DNA from 2 places in the Aeromonas jandaei genome. Region 1 is predicted to be linked to the other one. Evidence: predicted binding sites of a transcription regulator. Region 1 holds the regulator's gene; the other holds the start of a gene.
The links. The regulator NrdR, encoded in region 1, represses ribonucleotide reductase genes. The targets are predictions, from matches to a motif close to CACNNTATANNGTG.
Positions count from the first base shown of each region.

Region 2: a site for NrdR is predicted at 2,017-2,030, ahead of nrdA (class 1a ribonucleoside-diphosphate reductase subunit alpha). Genes of this name have one in related genera too.

Region 1 is NZ_CP149571.1:1,793,099-1,801,019, forward strand. It holds partial or broken gene glyA (serine hydroxymethyltransferase) at 1-935, shown strand, start outside; gene WE862_RS08775 (hypothetical protein) at 1,015-1,491, shown strand; gene nrdR (transcriptional regulator NrdR) at 1,628-2,077, shown strand; partial or broken gene ribD (bifunctional diaminohydroxyphosphoribosylaminopyrimidine deaminase/5-amino-6-(5-phosphoribosylamino)uracil reductase RibD) at 2,382-3,492, shown strand; partial or broken gene WE862_RS08790 (riboflavin synthase) at 3,548-4,200, shown strand; gene ribBA (bifunctional 3,4-dihydroxy-2-butanone-4-phosphate synthase/GTP cyclohydrolase II) at 4,348-5,457, shown strand; gene ribE (6,7-dimethyl-8-ribityllumazine synthase) at 5,657-6,127, shown strand; gene nusB (transcription antitermination factor NusB) at 6,142-6,555, shown strand; gene thiL (thiamine-phosphate kinase) at 6,613-7,572, shown strand; gene WE862_RS08815 (phosphatidylglycerophosphatase A family protein) at 7,569-7,921, shown strand, end outside.
Region 2 is NZ_CP149571.1:3,001,423-3,009,343, reverse strand. It holds gene ubiG (bifunctional 2-polyprenyl-6-hydroxyphenol methylase/3-demethylubiquinol 3-O-methyltransferase UbiG) at 114-830, shown strand; gene WE862_RS14215 (HAD family hydrolase) at 830-1,516, shown strand; gene nrdA (class 1a ribonucleoside-diphosphate reductase subunit alpha) at 2,142-4,409, shown strand; gene nrdB (class Ia ribonucleoside-diphosphate reductase subunit beta) at 4,490-5,623, shown strand; gene yfaE (class I ribonucleotide reductase maintenance protein YfaE) at 5,620-5,940, shown strand; partial or broken gene mltA (murein transglycosylase A) at 6,085-7,236, opposite strand; gene WE862_RS14190 (DUF1289 domain-containing protein) at 7,386-7,637, shown strand; gene fruA (PTS fructose transporter subunit IIBC) at 7,743-7,921, opposite strand, start outside.

The sequences.
Region 1 (7,921 bases):
GGCCCTGCTGCAGCCGGGCGACACCGTGCTGGGCATGAACCTGGCCCACGGCGGTCACCTGACCCACGGCTCCCCGGTCAACTTCTCCGGCAAGCTGTACAACATCATCCCCTACGGTATCGATGAGTCCGGCAAGATCGACTACAACGACATGGAGCGTCAGGCTGTCGAGCACAAGCCGAAGATGATGATCGGTGGCTTCTCCGCCTACTCCGGCATCGTTGACTGGGCCCGCATGCGCGAAATCGCCGACAAGGTCGGTGCCTACCTGTTCGTCGACATGGCCCACGTGGCTGGTCTGATTGCCGCTGGCGTCTACCCGAACCCGGTGCCCCACGCTCACGTGGTCACCTCCACCACCCACAAGACCCTGGCCGGTCTCGCGCGGTGGTCTGATCCTCTCCGCCGCTGACGACGAGGAGCTCTACAAGAAGCTCAACTCCGCCGTCTTCCCGGGTGGTCAGGGTGGCCCGCTGATGCACGTCATCGCCGGTAAAGCCGTTGCCTTCAAAGAAGCGCTGGAACCGGAGTTCAAGACCTATCAGGCTCAGGTCGTGAAAAACGCCAAGGCGATGGCTGCCACCTTTATCGAGCGCGGTTACAAGATCGTCTCCGGTGGTACCGACAACCACCTGATGCTGGTTGATCTGATCGGTCGCGAGCTGACCGGTAAGGATGCTGACGCTGCGCTGGGCAAAGCCAACATCACCGTCAACAAGAACTCCGTACCCAACGACCCGCGCTCCCCGTTCGTCACCTCCGGTGTGCGGATCGGTACCCCGGCCATCACCCGCCGCGGTTTCAAGGAAGCCGAGTCCATCGAGCTGACCCACTGGATCTGCGACGTACTGGACAACCACGACAACGATGCCGTGCTGGCCACCGTACGCGAGAAGGTGCTGGATATCTGCCGCCGCTTCCCGGTCTATGGCTGATAAGTCAGACCATCCGGTTTGAGACCAATGCCACCCTCGGGTGGCATTGTTTTTTATGGCGTTGGGCAACAGGGGAGGGATGAGATTGAACCGCGAAGAGAAGATGCAGAGCGAAGAGGCACACTCCTGCGCAGAGCGGGACAAGGCGCTGGAGGCGCAGCTGCGGCTGGCAATCCGCGCCCAGTATCACTTCCGTGACAGTGAGCAGGGGTTGCTGGCATGGGATGTGCGGCGGCTGGTGCGACTGAGCCGTGATCTGCCGCAGCAGGCAGTGGCGTTGAGCGAGATTGCCGAGCTCGATCGCGAGCACTGGTATGGTCATGGCAGCGCCACTCCCACGGTGCGCAGCGTGGTCGAGCACTGCCAGCTCATCATGGCGGCGGATCTCGCCTATCCGATCATTCTCGACAGCGCCGGTCGGGTGATGGATGGCATGCACAGGATCGGCAAGGCGCTGCTGCTGGGCCACAGCCATATCGATGCGGTGCGGTTTATGGTCGATCCTGCCCCCGACTATCAGGATTGCGATCCCGATAGCCTGCCTTATGACGACTGAGCTGCCCTTTGGCGATAACGGCTGGAAAAATCACGCTTTTGCGCTTTTTACCGCGGTTGGATGGCCGTGCTACACTGGCCGACCTAACACCCGCACCTGTTGGCGGGTGCCCCGTTTTGTTAACGCCGGAGGTCAGATGCATTGCCCTTTCTGTAGTGCCGTTGATACCAAGGTGATCGATTCCCGTCTGGTGGCCGAAGGCCATCAGGTGCGCCGCCGTCGCGAATGCCTGCTCTGTCACGAGCGCTTCACCACCTTCGAGATGGCCGAGCTGGTGATGCCGCGGGTCATCAAGTCCAACGGCTCGCGCGAGCCGTTCAACGAGGACAAGCTGCGGGCCGGTATCCTGCGGGCGCTGGAGAAGCGTCCGGTGAGCATGGAGGCCATCGAAAAGGCGGTCAACCACATCAAGTCACGCCTGCGCGCCACCGGCGAGCGGGAAGTTGCCTCCCAGCTGGTGGGTAATCTGGTGATGGATGAGCTCAAGGGATTGGACAAGGTGGCCTATATCCGCTTTGCCTCCGTCTATCGCAGCTTTGAAGATATCCGCGAGTTTGGCGAAGAGATCGCCAAGCTGGAGAAGTAACGGCTGCGAACCCCTCCCGGATCGGAGGGGGCATGACCGGCCGGTGTCGCCACGCTGGCTGCCGGCTGGCAAGTGGACTGTTACGCCAATGAAACATCCAAGCTGAGCGTTGTTTCGCTGGTGAAAAAATTTGAGGGCGTGCGACCGCAACCTGCGAGTCGGCGCCTGCCGTCATGGTGGGAAATGCCATGGCCGATCTGCCCGATGTTGTTGGCGAGAAGCTGGTGAGCGGCAAGAGATAAAAGAACGCAACTCATCAGATTGCTGCACCACACGGGATACGTTGCTGGAAACAGGAGCCCGGATGTTTAGTCAAGATGATTACCAATGGATGAGTCGGGCCCTCGAGCTGGCCCGCCGCGGCCGTTACACCACGGCCCCCAACCCCTGCGTCGGCGCCGTGCTGGTGAAAGATGGCGTGGTGGTTGGCGAAGGGTGGCATCAGAAGGCGGGCGAGCCCCATGCCGAGGTCTACGCCCTGCGCGCCGCCGGTGACAACGCCCGTGGCGCCACCGCCTATGTAACCCTCGAACCCTGCTCTCACCACGGTCGTACTCCCCCCTGCGCCGAAGCGCTGATCAACGCCGGCGTGGCCCGGGTGGTGGCGGCCATGGTTGACCCCAATCCCCTGGTGGGTGGGCGTGGCCTGCGGATGCTATCCGAAGCGGGCATCAAGACAGATTTCGGCCTGCTGGCGAGCGAAGCGGAAGCGCTCAACCCGGGCTTTTTCAAGCGGATGCGGAACCGCCTTCCCGCGGGTGACCGTCAAGCTGGGGGCCAGTCTCGATGGCCGCACCGCCATGGCGAGCGGCGAGAGCCAGTGGATCACCTCCCCGGATGCGCGCCGTGACGTGCAGCGACTGCGGGCCCGCCACGATGCGGTGCTCTCCAGCGCCGAAACCGTGCTGGCCGATGGTGCCTCCCTGACCGTGCGCTGGGACGAGTTACCCCCCTCGGTCAAGGCGAGCTATCCCAAGGAGACCCTGCGCCAGCCGCTGCGAGTCATCGTCGATTCGCAAAACCGGCTCACCCCCGACTTGCCGCTGTTCCAGAGCGAGAGCCCGGTGTTGCTGGCCCGCCACAAGGCGTCCGGCGAGTGGCCCGAGTGGGTGCAGCAGCTGGAGCTGCCGCTGCTGGATGGCAAGCTGGATCTGGTCAGCCTCTTCATGCTGCTGGCCAAACAGAACGTCAACTCGGTACTGGTCGAGGCGGGCCCGCGGCTGTGCGGCGCTCTGCTGGAAAAAGGGCTGGTGGATGAGCTGGTGCTCTATCAGGCGCCCAAACTGATGGGCGACGAGGGACGCGGGCTGTTCCATCTGCCCGGCCTGACCCGGCTGTTCCAGGCGCCCAAGCTCGCCATCAAGGATGTGCGCATGGTGGGGCCAGATATTCGCATTACCGCCAAAATAGCCTGATCTTTCAATGTTCAAGGGGGCATCCGCTGCCCCCATCATCAGCAAGGTGATCTGCATGTTTACCGGAATTATCGAAGCGGTGGGGACCTGGCCGAACTGCGCCGTCAGGGGGAGGATATGGCCCTCACCGTGCACGCCCCGGGCCTGGATTTTAGCGACGTCAAGCTGGGCGACTCCATCGCTACCAACGGCGTCTGCCTCACCGTGGTGGCGCTGAGCGACAAGAGCTATACCGCTGACGTGTCGCTGGAAACCCTCTCCCGTACCGGCTTTGCCGCCGCCAGAGTGGGCGATCGGGTCAACCTCGAGAAGGCGCTGATGCCCACCTCCCGCCTCGGCGGCCATCTGGTCTCCGGCCACGTGGATGGGGTAGGGGAGGTGAAAAGCGTCTCCAGCAGCGGCCGCGCCATCGAGTACTGGATCAAGGCGCCGGGGGAACTCTCCCGCTATATCGCCGAGAAAGGTTCCATTGCGGTGGATGGTATCAGCCTCACCGTCAACGCGGTGCAGGGCGACCTTTTCCGCCTGACGATCGTGCCCCACACCGCCCAGGAGACCACCATCGCCAGCTGGAAGCCGGGTCACAAGGTCAACCTCGAGGTCGATCAGATCGCCCGTTATCTGGAGCGGCTGATGATGGGCAAGAGTCAGGAGAGCAGCGCCTCCACCCTGACTCTGGACAAGCTGGCCAAGGCCGGTTTTCTCTGATGCTCGGGGTGTTGGCCCCGACCAAAACGATTTTCTGTGATCCCGCTCCGATTGAAATGGGGCCATGCGCCCCAATCTAGAGCAGCATATCTCGCATTCCCGTTGAGCCTGCGGGCTCAATCCCCAAATAGACAGATGGAGTAGCCCATGGCGCTGAGCACAACCCAGGAAATCATTGCCGACATCAAGGCTGGCAAGATGGTGATCCTGATGGATGACGAAGACAGGGAGAACGAAGGGGACCTCATCATGGCCGCCTCCTGCGTCCGTCCGGAGGATATCAACTTCATGGCCCGCTACGGCCGTGGCCTCATCTGCCTGACCCTGACCCGGGATCGCTGCAAGCAATTGGCGCTGCCGCTGATGGTGGATCGCAACAATGCCCAGTTCTCCACCGCCTTTACCGTCTCCATCGAGGCGGCAGAAGGGGTGACCACAGGTATCTCCGCCGCTGATCGCGCGGTGACCGTGCAGGCGGCTGTGGCGGCCAATGCCAAGGCGGCCGATCTGGTGCAGCCGGGCCACATCTTCCCGCTGATGGCGCAGGATGGCGGCGTGCTGACCCGTGCCGGTCACACCGAAGCGGGCTGCGATCTGGCCCGTCTGGCCGGTTTCGAGCCTGCCGCCGTCATCGTCGAGATCCTCAACGAAGATGGCACCATGGCGCGCCGTCCGGATCTGGAGGTGTTCGCCGAGGAGCACGGCATCAAGCTTGGTACCATCGCCGACCTTATCGAGTACCGCAACCAGCACGAGACCACGGTCGAGAAGGTGGCCGAGTGCAAGCTGCCGACCGAGTTTGGCGAGTTCGACCTCATCACCTTCCGCGACACCATCGACAATCAGGTGCACTTCGCCCTGAAAAAGGGTGAGGTGCTGGCCGACCAGCCGACGCTGGTTCGCGTCCATCTGCACGATGTGCTGAGCGATCTGCTGCTGACCGACCGCCATGCCGCCCGCAGCTGGCCGCTGCCCAAGTCCATGGCTCGCATTGCCGACGAGGGCGGGGTGCTGGTGATCCTGGGGGCGGAAGCCCATGGTGCCGAGCTGCTGGCCCGGGTCAAGGGTTTTGAAGCCGCCGACAAGGGGTTGGCGCCGGAAGGAGCCAAGTGGCAGGGTACTTCGCGCCGGGTTGGTGTTGGCTCCCAGATCCTCAAGGCCCTTGGCGTGAGCAAGATGCGCCTGTTGAGCTCGCCGAAGAAGTACCATGCCCTCGGCGGTTTCGGTCTGGAAGTGGTTGAATACATAGGCGAATAACCGCTACAGCTGCGGCTTGCAGAGGCCGTTATCCGTCCTCGGCAAGTCGTGGAGTATGCCGGCGCATGACCACGCCGGCCCATTGAATTGGCGATCATGGCCGCTCGTTGCGGCCATGGTTTTTGTCGTGGGTCTGTTGTGCTAGAATGTGCGCACTTTTGACTCCGGCCCTTTTGCTTTCACAGATACAGGATTTCCAATGAAGGTTATCGAAGGAAACATTGCCGCTCCCGAGGCGCGCGTTGCCATTGTCGTTGCCCGTTTCAACAGCTTCATCAACGACAGCCTGGTGAGTGGTGCAGTAGACGTACTGAAGCGTCAAGGTCAAGTGCAGGACAGCAATCTGACTCTGGTGAAAGTACCGGGCGCAGTTGAAATGCCGCTGGTTATCAAGAAGCTGGCCAAGAGCGGCAAATATGACGCCATCGTGGCGGTCGGCACTGTCATCCGTGGCGGCACCTACCACTTCGACTTGGTGGCAAACGAGAACAGCAAAGGCATGGCCCAGGTGATGATGGAGTATGAAATCCCCGTCGCCTTCGGCGTGCTGACTACCGAAAACATTGAACAAGCCATCGAGCGTGCAGGTACCAAGGCGGGTAACAAGGGTGCAGAGGCTGCACTGGCAGCGCTTGAAATGATCAACGTCCTGAAAGAACTGGACGTGTAACGAGGAGAAATGCATTGAAACCGTCTGAGCGCCGTAAAGCCCGTCATTGCGCCACCCAGGCCATCTACCAGTGGCAGATGACCAAGGCCAACGTGGGTGACATCGAAGAGCAGTTCAAGATCGATCAGGACACCAAGGGTGTAGACCTGAACTACTTCCGCGATCTGCTGTTCGGGGTATCGCTCCACTGCAACGAGCTGGACAAGGTCTTCGCACCTTTCCTCTCCCGTCCGCTGGAAGAAGTGGACATGGTGGACAAGGCGATCCTGCGTCTGGCGACCTATGAGCTGACCCGTCGTGATGATGTGCCGCCGCGCGTGGTCATCAACGAAGCGATCGAGCTGGCCAAAGCCTTCGCTGCCGATGACAGCCACAAGTTTGTCAACGGTGTACTGGACAAGGTGATCAAGTCGCTGGACAAGCGCTGATAGCTGCGTTCATCAGCATCTAATAGAGGAGCCAGCTTATCGCTGGCTTTTTACTGTATGGGTGAATTCGAGCTGATTGATAAGTACTTCAAGGTCACCCACGCCCGCAAGGACGTGGTGATGGGCCCTGGAGACGATTGCGCCCTGCTGACCCTGCCCCCCGACACCCAGCTGGCGGTGAGCACGGATACCCTGGTCAGCGGCGTGCACTTCTTCCCCGACATGGATCCGGTCGATCTCGGCTACAAGGCGCTGGCGGTCAATCTCTCCGATCTCGCCGCCATGGGAGCCGAGCCGCGCTGGGTCTCCCTGGCGCTGACGCTGCCGGCCATCAACGAGAGCTGGGTCGCCGGCTTTGCCGAAGGATTCCTGGAGCTCGCCGAGTACTACAACGTGGCGCTGGTGGGCGGGGACATGACCCGCGGGCCGCTCTCCATCACCATCTCGGTGAAGGGATCGGTGCCTGCCGGTCGCGCCCTGATGCGCAGCGGTGCCAAAGCCGGTGACGGCATCTATGTGACCGGCACTCTGGGTGATGCTGCCCTGGCGCTCTCCCACCTGCTGGGCAAACGCACCCTCAACGAGAACCAGCTGGCCGCCGTGCTGCCACGGCTCGACCACCCCCATCCCCGCATTCTGGCCGGTCAGGCGCTGCGCGGGCTGGCGGGTAGTGCGCTGGATCTCTCCGACGGGCTGGCATCGGATCTCGGCCATATCCTCAAGGCGTCCGGTGTGCGGGCCCAGATTGATATCGATCTGCTGCCGCTCTCGCCAGTGCTGCAGGATGCGGTGAGCGAGCAGGATGCGTGGCAGCTGGCGCTGGCCGGCGGCGATGACTACGAGCTCTGCTTCACCGTGCCGCAGGAGCATCACGGTGCGCTCGATACCGCGCTGGCCCACAGCGGGGTCAGGTTCACCCGTATCGGCCGCATCGTGGCGGGTGAACCGGGCATCGAGTACCTGCGTGGCGAGCAGCCGGTCGAGCTGCAACTGAAAGGGTGGGATCACTTCGCATGAGTCTGTTCACGATAAAGCCCGAGCTGAAACGACTGGATCTGAAGAATCCGCTCCACTTTCTGGCGGTGGGCTTTGGCTCCGGTCTCAGCCCCAAGGCGCCGGGCACCATGGGCACCCTGGCGGCGATTCCGCTTTATCTGCTGGTGAGTGGGCTGCCGACAACCTGGTTTATCGCTCTGCTGGTGGTGGGTTTCCTCGTCGGTATCCGCATCTGCCAGAGTGCCACCGATGCCATCGGCATGCCGGATCACGGCGCCATCGTCTGGGACGAGGTGATCGGCTTTGGCGTCACCATGATAGCGGCGCCTGCCGGTTGGGAGTGGGTACTGGCGGGCTTCCTGCTGTTTCG
Region 2 (7,921 bases), 1.2 Mb from region 1:
TAAGCCACAAATCGGGCTGGTTTGACAAAGTCCGTCCGTTATAATGCCCGCCAGGACAATAGATTGCGCGCGAGTCACCCGCTCTGCGCGCCCTGCCACAGGATCTTCGATAAATGAACAGTGACGCCAATGTCGACCTGACCGAAATCGCCAAATTTGAAGCCATCGCCTCTCGCTGGTGGGACATGGAGGGCGAGTTCAAGCCCCTGCACCAGATCAATCCGGTGCGCCTTGACTGGATAACCAACAAGAGCGGCGGCCTGTTTGGCAAGCGCGTGCTCGACATCGGCTGCGGCGGCGGCATCCTCGCCGAGAGCATGGCGCGCCGCGGGGCACAGGTGACCGGTATCGACATGGGTAAGGAGCCCCTTGGCGTCGCCCGCCTGCACGCCCTGGAGCAGGGGGTCGAGCTCGAGTACCGCCAGATCACTGCCGAAGCACACGCTGAAGAAGCACCTGGCCAGTATGACGTGGTCACCTGCATGGAGATGCTCGAGCACGTACCTGATCCTGCCTCGGTACTGCGCGCCATCGCGACCCTGGTACGCCCGGGTGGCCGGGTGTTCGTCTCCACCATCAATCGCAATCCCAAATCCTATCTGATGATGATACTCGGCGCCGAGTACCTGATGAAGATGGTGCCCAAGGGGACTCACGACCATAAAAAGTTCATCATGCCCGCCGAACTGTGTCGCATGGGTGAAGCCGCAGGCCTGTTGGTGCGCGACATGAGCGGCGTCCACTATGCGCCACTCTCCAACAGCTTCCGGCTCGGTCGCAACGTCGACGTCAACTATATGGTGGAGTTCATCCGCCCGGAGCACGGCTGATGAGTACCTCACACCCGCAGCCCCTTGGCTGCGTGCTGTTCGATCTGGACGGCACCCTGCTCGACACGGCGCCGGATCTGGGCGCCGCCGTCAATCACGTGCTGATAAGCGAAGGCTTTGCGCCGCTTTCTGACGAGATCATCCGCCAGACCACCTCCCACGGCGCCCTCGGGCTGCTCAGGGCGGGGCTCGGCGATGATCTGCTGGAAGAGCTGGGTGCCACCCGCCTGCGCAATGCCCTGCTCGACTACTACGCAGCCAATCTCTGCGTTGGCACCCGCCCCTATGAGGGGATGGTGGATCTAATCGAGTGGCTCGACGAGAAGCAGCTGCCCTGGGGCATCGTCACCAACAAGCCGGCCTTTCTCACCGAGCCGCTGCTGGCGGCGCTGCCAGCGCTCGCCAGCTGCGGCGTCACCGTCAGCGCCGATACCCTGCCGGTTCGCAAGCCCGACCCTGCCCCCATGTATTTTGCCTGCGAGAAGCTGGGGGTCGAAGCGAGCCACTGCCTCTATGTGGGGGATCATGTGCGCGACATCGAAGCGGGCCGCAACGCCGGCATGCGCACTGCGGTTGCTGGCTGGGGCTATCTCAACGATAACGAGAATCCCGCAGAGTGGGGCGCCGACCTGCACTTTGATACCGTGCAGGCGCTGCATCACTGGCTGCGCTACGAGCTGGGCTGAAGCTGCCAGTCGTAACGTCGCAAGATTGGGGCATCAGGGGTTGATGCCCTTTTTTACGACCCTCTCCTGTCCCCGACAGCTAACGAGAAGAGAGCGTAGGTGGATCACCAAGGCAACTTTAACCGTCGTAAAGAGTCCATATGACAACCTTGCTCCCGTTTCACTGAGGCAACTGTCAGCAAGCAGACCGAGAAAGTGCGCTTCACATTTTGCAGTGACAACCGAGCGCTGGACAGCTTTTGTCCCTTGTTGGGCAAGGGATAATCAGCAGGCGTTTGCTAGTAAAAAGGCCCCCTTTTCGCAAGCAAAAAAAGTTATTTAAATTTTCCATCTTCGATCGTGAGGCTTGCATTTGACGAAGCGGACGAATGAAAACCCGCTCACTGTGAGCAACCACTAACAGAGACAACAACACCCACAATTTATCCACAGCAAGCCAGTTATCCACACATTGCAATGCGCAGTCGACCTCACTATCTTGTAGCTCGATATCAAAATAACACTATATCTTGTGATTCATCGCACAATAGTTACCCAACAACTGCACCGGCCCGTCCTCCTGTGACCGCCAGCAGCCGGGTGGCGTGCGATGGTTTTTCGGGAATCAACTAAAGGTCATCAGCCAATGAACTTGTTTGTGACGAAGCGTAACGGACACAAAGAACCCATCGATCTGGATAAAATTCACCGCGTGCTGGACTGGGCCGCCGAGGGTCTCGACAACGTGTCGGTCTCCCAGGTAGAGCTCAAGTCCCACATCCAGTTCTATGACGGTATCCGTACCGCCGACATTCACGAAACCATCATCAAGGCAACGGCTGACCTCATCTCCGAGCAGACCCCGGACTACCAGTACATGGCTGCCCGTCTGGCCATCTTCCACCTGCGCAAGAAGGCCTACGGCCAGTTCGAACCGCCCCACCTCTACCAGCACGTGGCTCGTCTGGTCGACATGGGCAAGTACGACAAACACCTGCTGGAAGATTACACCCAGGCCGAATTCGAAGAGCTGAACGCGCACATGGATCACTGGCGCGACATGAACTTCTCCTACGCGGCGGTCAAGCAGCTGGAAGGCAAGTATCTGGTACAAAACCGCGTCACCGGCGAGATCTACGAGAGCCCGCAGTTCCTCTACATCCTGGTAGCGGCCTGCCTCTTCTCCAAGTATCCGAAAGATACCCGTCTGGACTACATCAAGCGCTTCTATGATGCGATCTCGACCTTCAAGATCTCCCTGCCGACCCCGATCATGAGCGGCGTGCGCACCCCAACCCGTCAGTTCAGCTCCTGCGTACTGATCGAGTGCGACGACAGCCTGGACTCCATCAACGCCACCGCCAGCTCCATCGTGCGTTACGTCTCCCAGCGCGCCGGTATCGGCATCAACGCTGGTCGCATCCGCGGTCTGGGCAGCCCGATCCGTGGCGGCGAAGCGTTCCACACCGGTTGCATCCCCTTCTACAAATACTTCCAGACTGCCGTGAAGTGCTGCTCTCAGGGCGGCGTGCGCGGCGGTGCGGCCACCCTGTTCTATCCGCTGTGGCACACCGAAGTGGAAAGCCTGCTGGTACTGAAGAACAACCGCGGCGTCGAAGAGAACCGTGTCCGTCACATGGACTACGGCGTGCAGATCAACAAGCTGATGTATCAGCGCCTCATCAAGGGCGGTGACATCACCCTGTTCTCCCCGTCCGATGCGCCGGGCCTGTACGATGCCTTCTTTGCCGATCAGGACAAGTTTGAAGAGCTCTACGTCAAGTACGAGCAGGATCCGGCCATTCGCAAGAAGACCCTCAAGGCAGTCGATCTCTTCTCCCTGATGATGCAGGAGCGTGCCGGTACCGGTCGCATCTACATCCAGAACGTCGATCACTGCAACACCCACAGCCCGTTTGATCCGAGCGTGGCGCCGGTACGCCAGTCCAACCTCTGCCTCGAGATTGCGCTGCCGACCAAGCCGCTCAACAACATCGACGACGAGAACGGCGAGATCGCCCTGTGCACCCTCTCCGCCTTCAACCTGGGTGCCATCGACAAGCTGGAAGATCTGGAAGAGATGGCCGATCTGGCCGTGCGTGCCCTCGATGCCCTGCTCGACTATCAGGACTACCCGATTGCCGCCGCCAAGCGTGGCAGCATGGGTCGTCGCACTCTGGGGATCGGCGTCATCAACTACGCCTACTACCTGGCCAAGAACGGTGCCCGTTACTCTGATGGCTCCGGTCTGGCGCTGACTCACCGCACCTTCGAGGCGATCCAGTACTATCTGCTGAAAGCCTCCGTGCAGCTGGCCCGCGAATTCGGCCCCTGCCCGCTGTTTGGCGAGACCACCTATGCCCAGGGCATTCTGCCGATCGACACCTACAAGAAGGATCTGGATGCGCTGTGCAACGAGCAGCTGCATCTGGATTGGGAAAGCCTGCGCGAAGAGATCAAATCCGTGGGTTTGCGCAACTCCACCCTGACCGCCCTGATGCCGAGCGAGACCTCCAGCCAGATCTCCAACGCCACCAACGGTATCGAGCCGCCGCGTGGTCTGGTGTCGGTCAAGGCCTCCAAGGACGGCATTCTCAAACAGGTGGTGCCCGAGTATGATCGCCTGAAAGATCAATACGAACTGCTCTGGAAGCAACCGAGCGTCGACGGCTACCTGCAGCTGGTCGGTATCATGCAGAAGTTTGTGGATCAGGCGATCTCCGCCAACACCAACTACGACCCGGCCCGTTTCGAAGGCAACAAGGTGCCGATGAAGCAGCTGCTGAAGGACTTGCTGACCGCCTACAAATACGGCCTCAAGACCCTCTACTATCACAACACCCGTGATGGTGCGGACGATGCCCAGACCGATCTGCAAGATGACGGTTGCGCTGGCGGGGCTTGCAAAATCTAAGTCACGGCAAGATCTGATAACCGGGCGGGAGCGACAAGCTCCCGCTCTCCTGTTTTCTCCATACAGACATTCTGGTAACCATGGCCTATTCAACTTTCTGCCAAACCCAAAACGACCAGCTCAAAGAGCCGATGTTTTTTGGCCAATCGGTCAACGTAGCCCGTTATGACCAGCAAAAGCACGAAGTGTTCGAGCGGCTGATCGAAAAACAACTCTCCTTCTTCTGGCGCCCGGAAGAGGTGGATGTCTCCCGTGATCGCATCGACTATCAGGCCCTGCCGCCCCACGAGCAGCACATCTTCATCTCCAACCTGAAGTACCAGACTCTGCTGGACTCCATTCAGGGTCGCAGCCCCAACGTGGCGCTGCTGCCGCTGGTCTCCATTCCGGAGCTGGAAACCTGGATCGAGACCTGGGCGTTCTCCGAGACCATCCACTCTCGCTCCTACACCCATATCATCCGCAACATCGTCAACACCCCCGCCCAGGTGTTCGACGACATCGTGACCAACGAGCAGATCCTCAAGCGCGCCGGCTCCATCAGCCACTTCTACGACGACCTGATCGAAGCGACCGCCCTCTACAACCTGCACGGTGAAGGAACCCACACCGTTGCTGGCCGCGAGGTAACCATCACCTTGCGTGAGCTGAAGAAGAAGCTCTATCTCTGCCTGATGAGCGTCAACGCGCTGGAAGCGATCCGCTTCTACGTCAGCTTCGCCTGCTCCTTTGCCTTCGCCGAGCGCGAGCTGATGGAGGGCAACGCCAAGATCATCAAGATGATCGCCCGCGATGAGGCACTCCACCTGACCGGTACCCAGCACATGCTGAACCTGATGCGCAGCGGTCAGGACGACCCCGAGATGGCCGAGATCGCCGCCGAGTGCGAACAGGCCTGCTTCGAGCTGTTCAAAGAAGCCGCCATTCAGGAGAAAGAGTGGGCCGAGTACCTGTTCCAGGGCGGCTCCATGATCGGCCTGAACAAGGACATCCTCTGCCAGTACGTGGAGTACATCACCAACCTGCGGATGGCCGCCGTCGGTCTGCAACCAGCCTTTGCCGGCACCAAGCAGAACCCGATCCCCTGGATCAACACCTGGCTCTCCTCCGACAACGTGCAGGTCGCCCCGCAAGAGGTAGAGGTAAGCTCCTATCTGGTGGGTCAGATCGACAGCGAAGTGAATGCTGAAGACCTGGGTGATTTCGAGCTGTGAGTGACGCCTTCCGCACGCTGACCCCTGCCCCGCACTCGCCTGCCGAACAGCAGGCGGTTCAGGCACCACGGGTACATACCCGGGATGGCGTGCTGCACGCTCATCCCGGCGAAAGCGTGCTGGAAACCCTGGAACGCCACGGCCATCGGGTCGAGTTCCAGTGCCGCAGCGGCTATTGCGGTGCCTGCCGCACCCCGCTCATCGCGGGCAAGGTGCACTATCCCAATGTGCCGCTCGCCTTTGTCTCCCAAGGGGAGTGTCTCCCCTGCTGCTGCAAGCCGGTCGGCGCCATCAAGCTGGATATTCAGAAACGCTGATCCCGTTTGCCGCACCTCGTGCACGCAGCCAAAGAGACCAAAACAAAAAGCCGCCGGATTGCTCCGGCGGCTTTTTTAGATCCATCTCGATGCCTAATCGATACCTAAGTGGGCTGCTGGCTGCTCAACCTGCCAGCACTGACATTACAACCAGGGCGCGGCAGTCGGCCCGTGGTGCAGACCCAGCTTCCAGACCCGGCCGAAGTGCTTGTAGTGACCCGCTGCGACACCGGCCTTCTCGCCCATGCCGTGATAAAGGTCGAGGTGGCCCTTCTTCACCGCGCCGCCCACATCCAGCGCAATCAACAGCCGCAGCTGGTGTTTGCCGGTTCAGTTGCCCTCTTTGTCGAGCAACGGCACTTCGGCGAGGATCGGGGTGCCCATCGGCAGCAGGGTCTTGTCGGCAGCAACGGCCGCCATCGGCAGTAACGGAATACCGGCCGCACCGATCACATCGTTGGTCGGGCGGCGCTCGAAGAAGACATAAGAGGGATTCTGCTCCACCAGCTCCTTGACGCTCTCCTCCGGCTGGCGGCTCGCCCAATCCTTAATGGCCTTCATCGACATCTGCTCCTTGGGCACTTCGCCGCGGTCGATCAGCACCCGGCCGATACTCACGTAACCGTGACCATTCTTGCCGCTGTAACCCAGATATTGCAGCCGATCCTCATCGCCATAGTGCACAAAGCCGGACCCCTGCACATCCATCAGGAAGTTGTCGATAAGGGATTTGCTGTAACCCAGCTCCAGCCCGCGGTTGGCCAGCGCCCCCTGATGGATCTGGGCCCGGGTCGGACAACGGCTGCCACAGTTGGGCATGGCATAGATAGGATATTTGTACTTGGCATCGGGGCGACGACGCACCTCCAGCACCGGCGAGTAGTAGCCGGTGAAGAGCACGTTACCCATCCGATCCGCCCCGCCCAGTTGGGCCAGGCTGATGCCGTACCGGGTGATGTCGGCAGGGTTGCCGCCGTTGGCCACCCAGCGGGAGAGCTTGTGATAGAGCTCGCCATAACGGCGGTTCATCTTGCCGGAGCGCTCCAGCACCAACCGGCTCTGCGGGCCAAACTTGCTGTAATCGGCTCGCGCACGGCTATTGACCCGCTCAACCCTGACCAGCTCCCCCGGCAAGGTGCCGTCCAGATACTGCTTGCCCAGATTTACCGGCACCTCGCAGTTCAGGAAACATCTGTTGTCGGTCTGTTTTTTGGGCACCTGAGCTTGTTCAGAGTTGCCTGCACAACCGGCCAGACCCAGCACCACGGCGGTCAGCCAGTACGCGTGTTTATTCATATGTCCTCATATAACGCCAATAGCCATGCTCGGCGGGGAAGATGCCAAATTTGCAGGGGGAAAGCAAACGACATCAATCACTTGAAGAGGGATTTCGCCAAAGGTGACAGCTGGGTTATAACAAGGTGACAGGATGTGCGAGGTGATGGATGGAACAGCTCGAGATCTTCCCGCTGCAGAGTCCCTGCATCGGGGTCTGCGAAGTGAACAACAAGGGCTACTGCAAAGGGTGTTTGCGCAGCCGCGAAGAGCGTTTCAACTGGCTCGCCATGACCCCCGCCCAGCAGCAGGATGTAATGCGTCTGTGCCGTGCCCGCAAGGCGCGGGTTGAAGCCGCCCGCCGCAAAGCACAGGAAGGAGCTCAACCCGAGCAGCCAGAACAATCTGGCTGGGATTTTTAACCTCTGCCTACCAGTAATCCTCCTCATAGCTCATCAATTCCCCAGCAAAACAAAAAGCGGCCCGCAGGCCGCTCTTGGTTATGACGTGTTGCCGGGTGGCAAGGCTTATGCCGTGGCCAGTTTGGCCTGCTCTTCGCCGCGCTTGAGCATGGCGTAGGAGACACCGGTCAGCAGCGAGCCTGCCGCAATCGCCACGATATACATCATGACATTGCTGATGGCGTGCGGGATGAACAGCACGAACAGACCGCCGTGGGGGGCCATCAGTTCGCAGCCGAACAGCA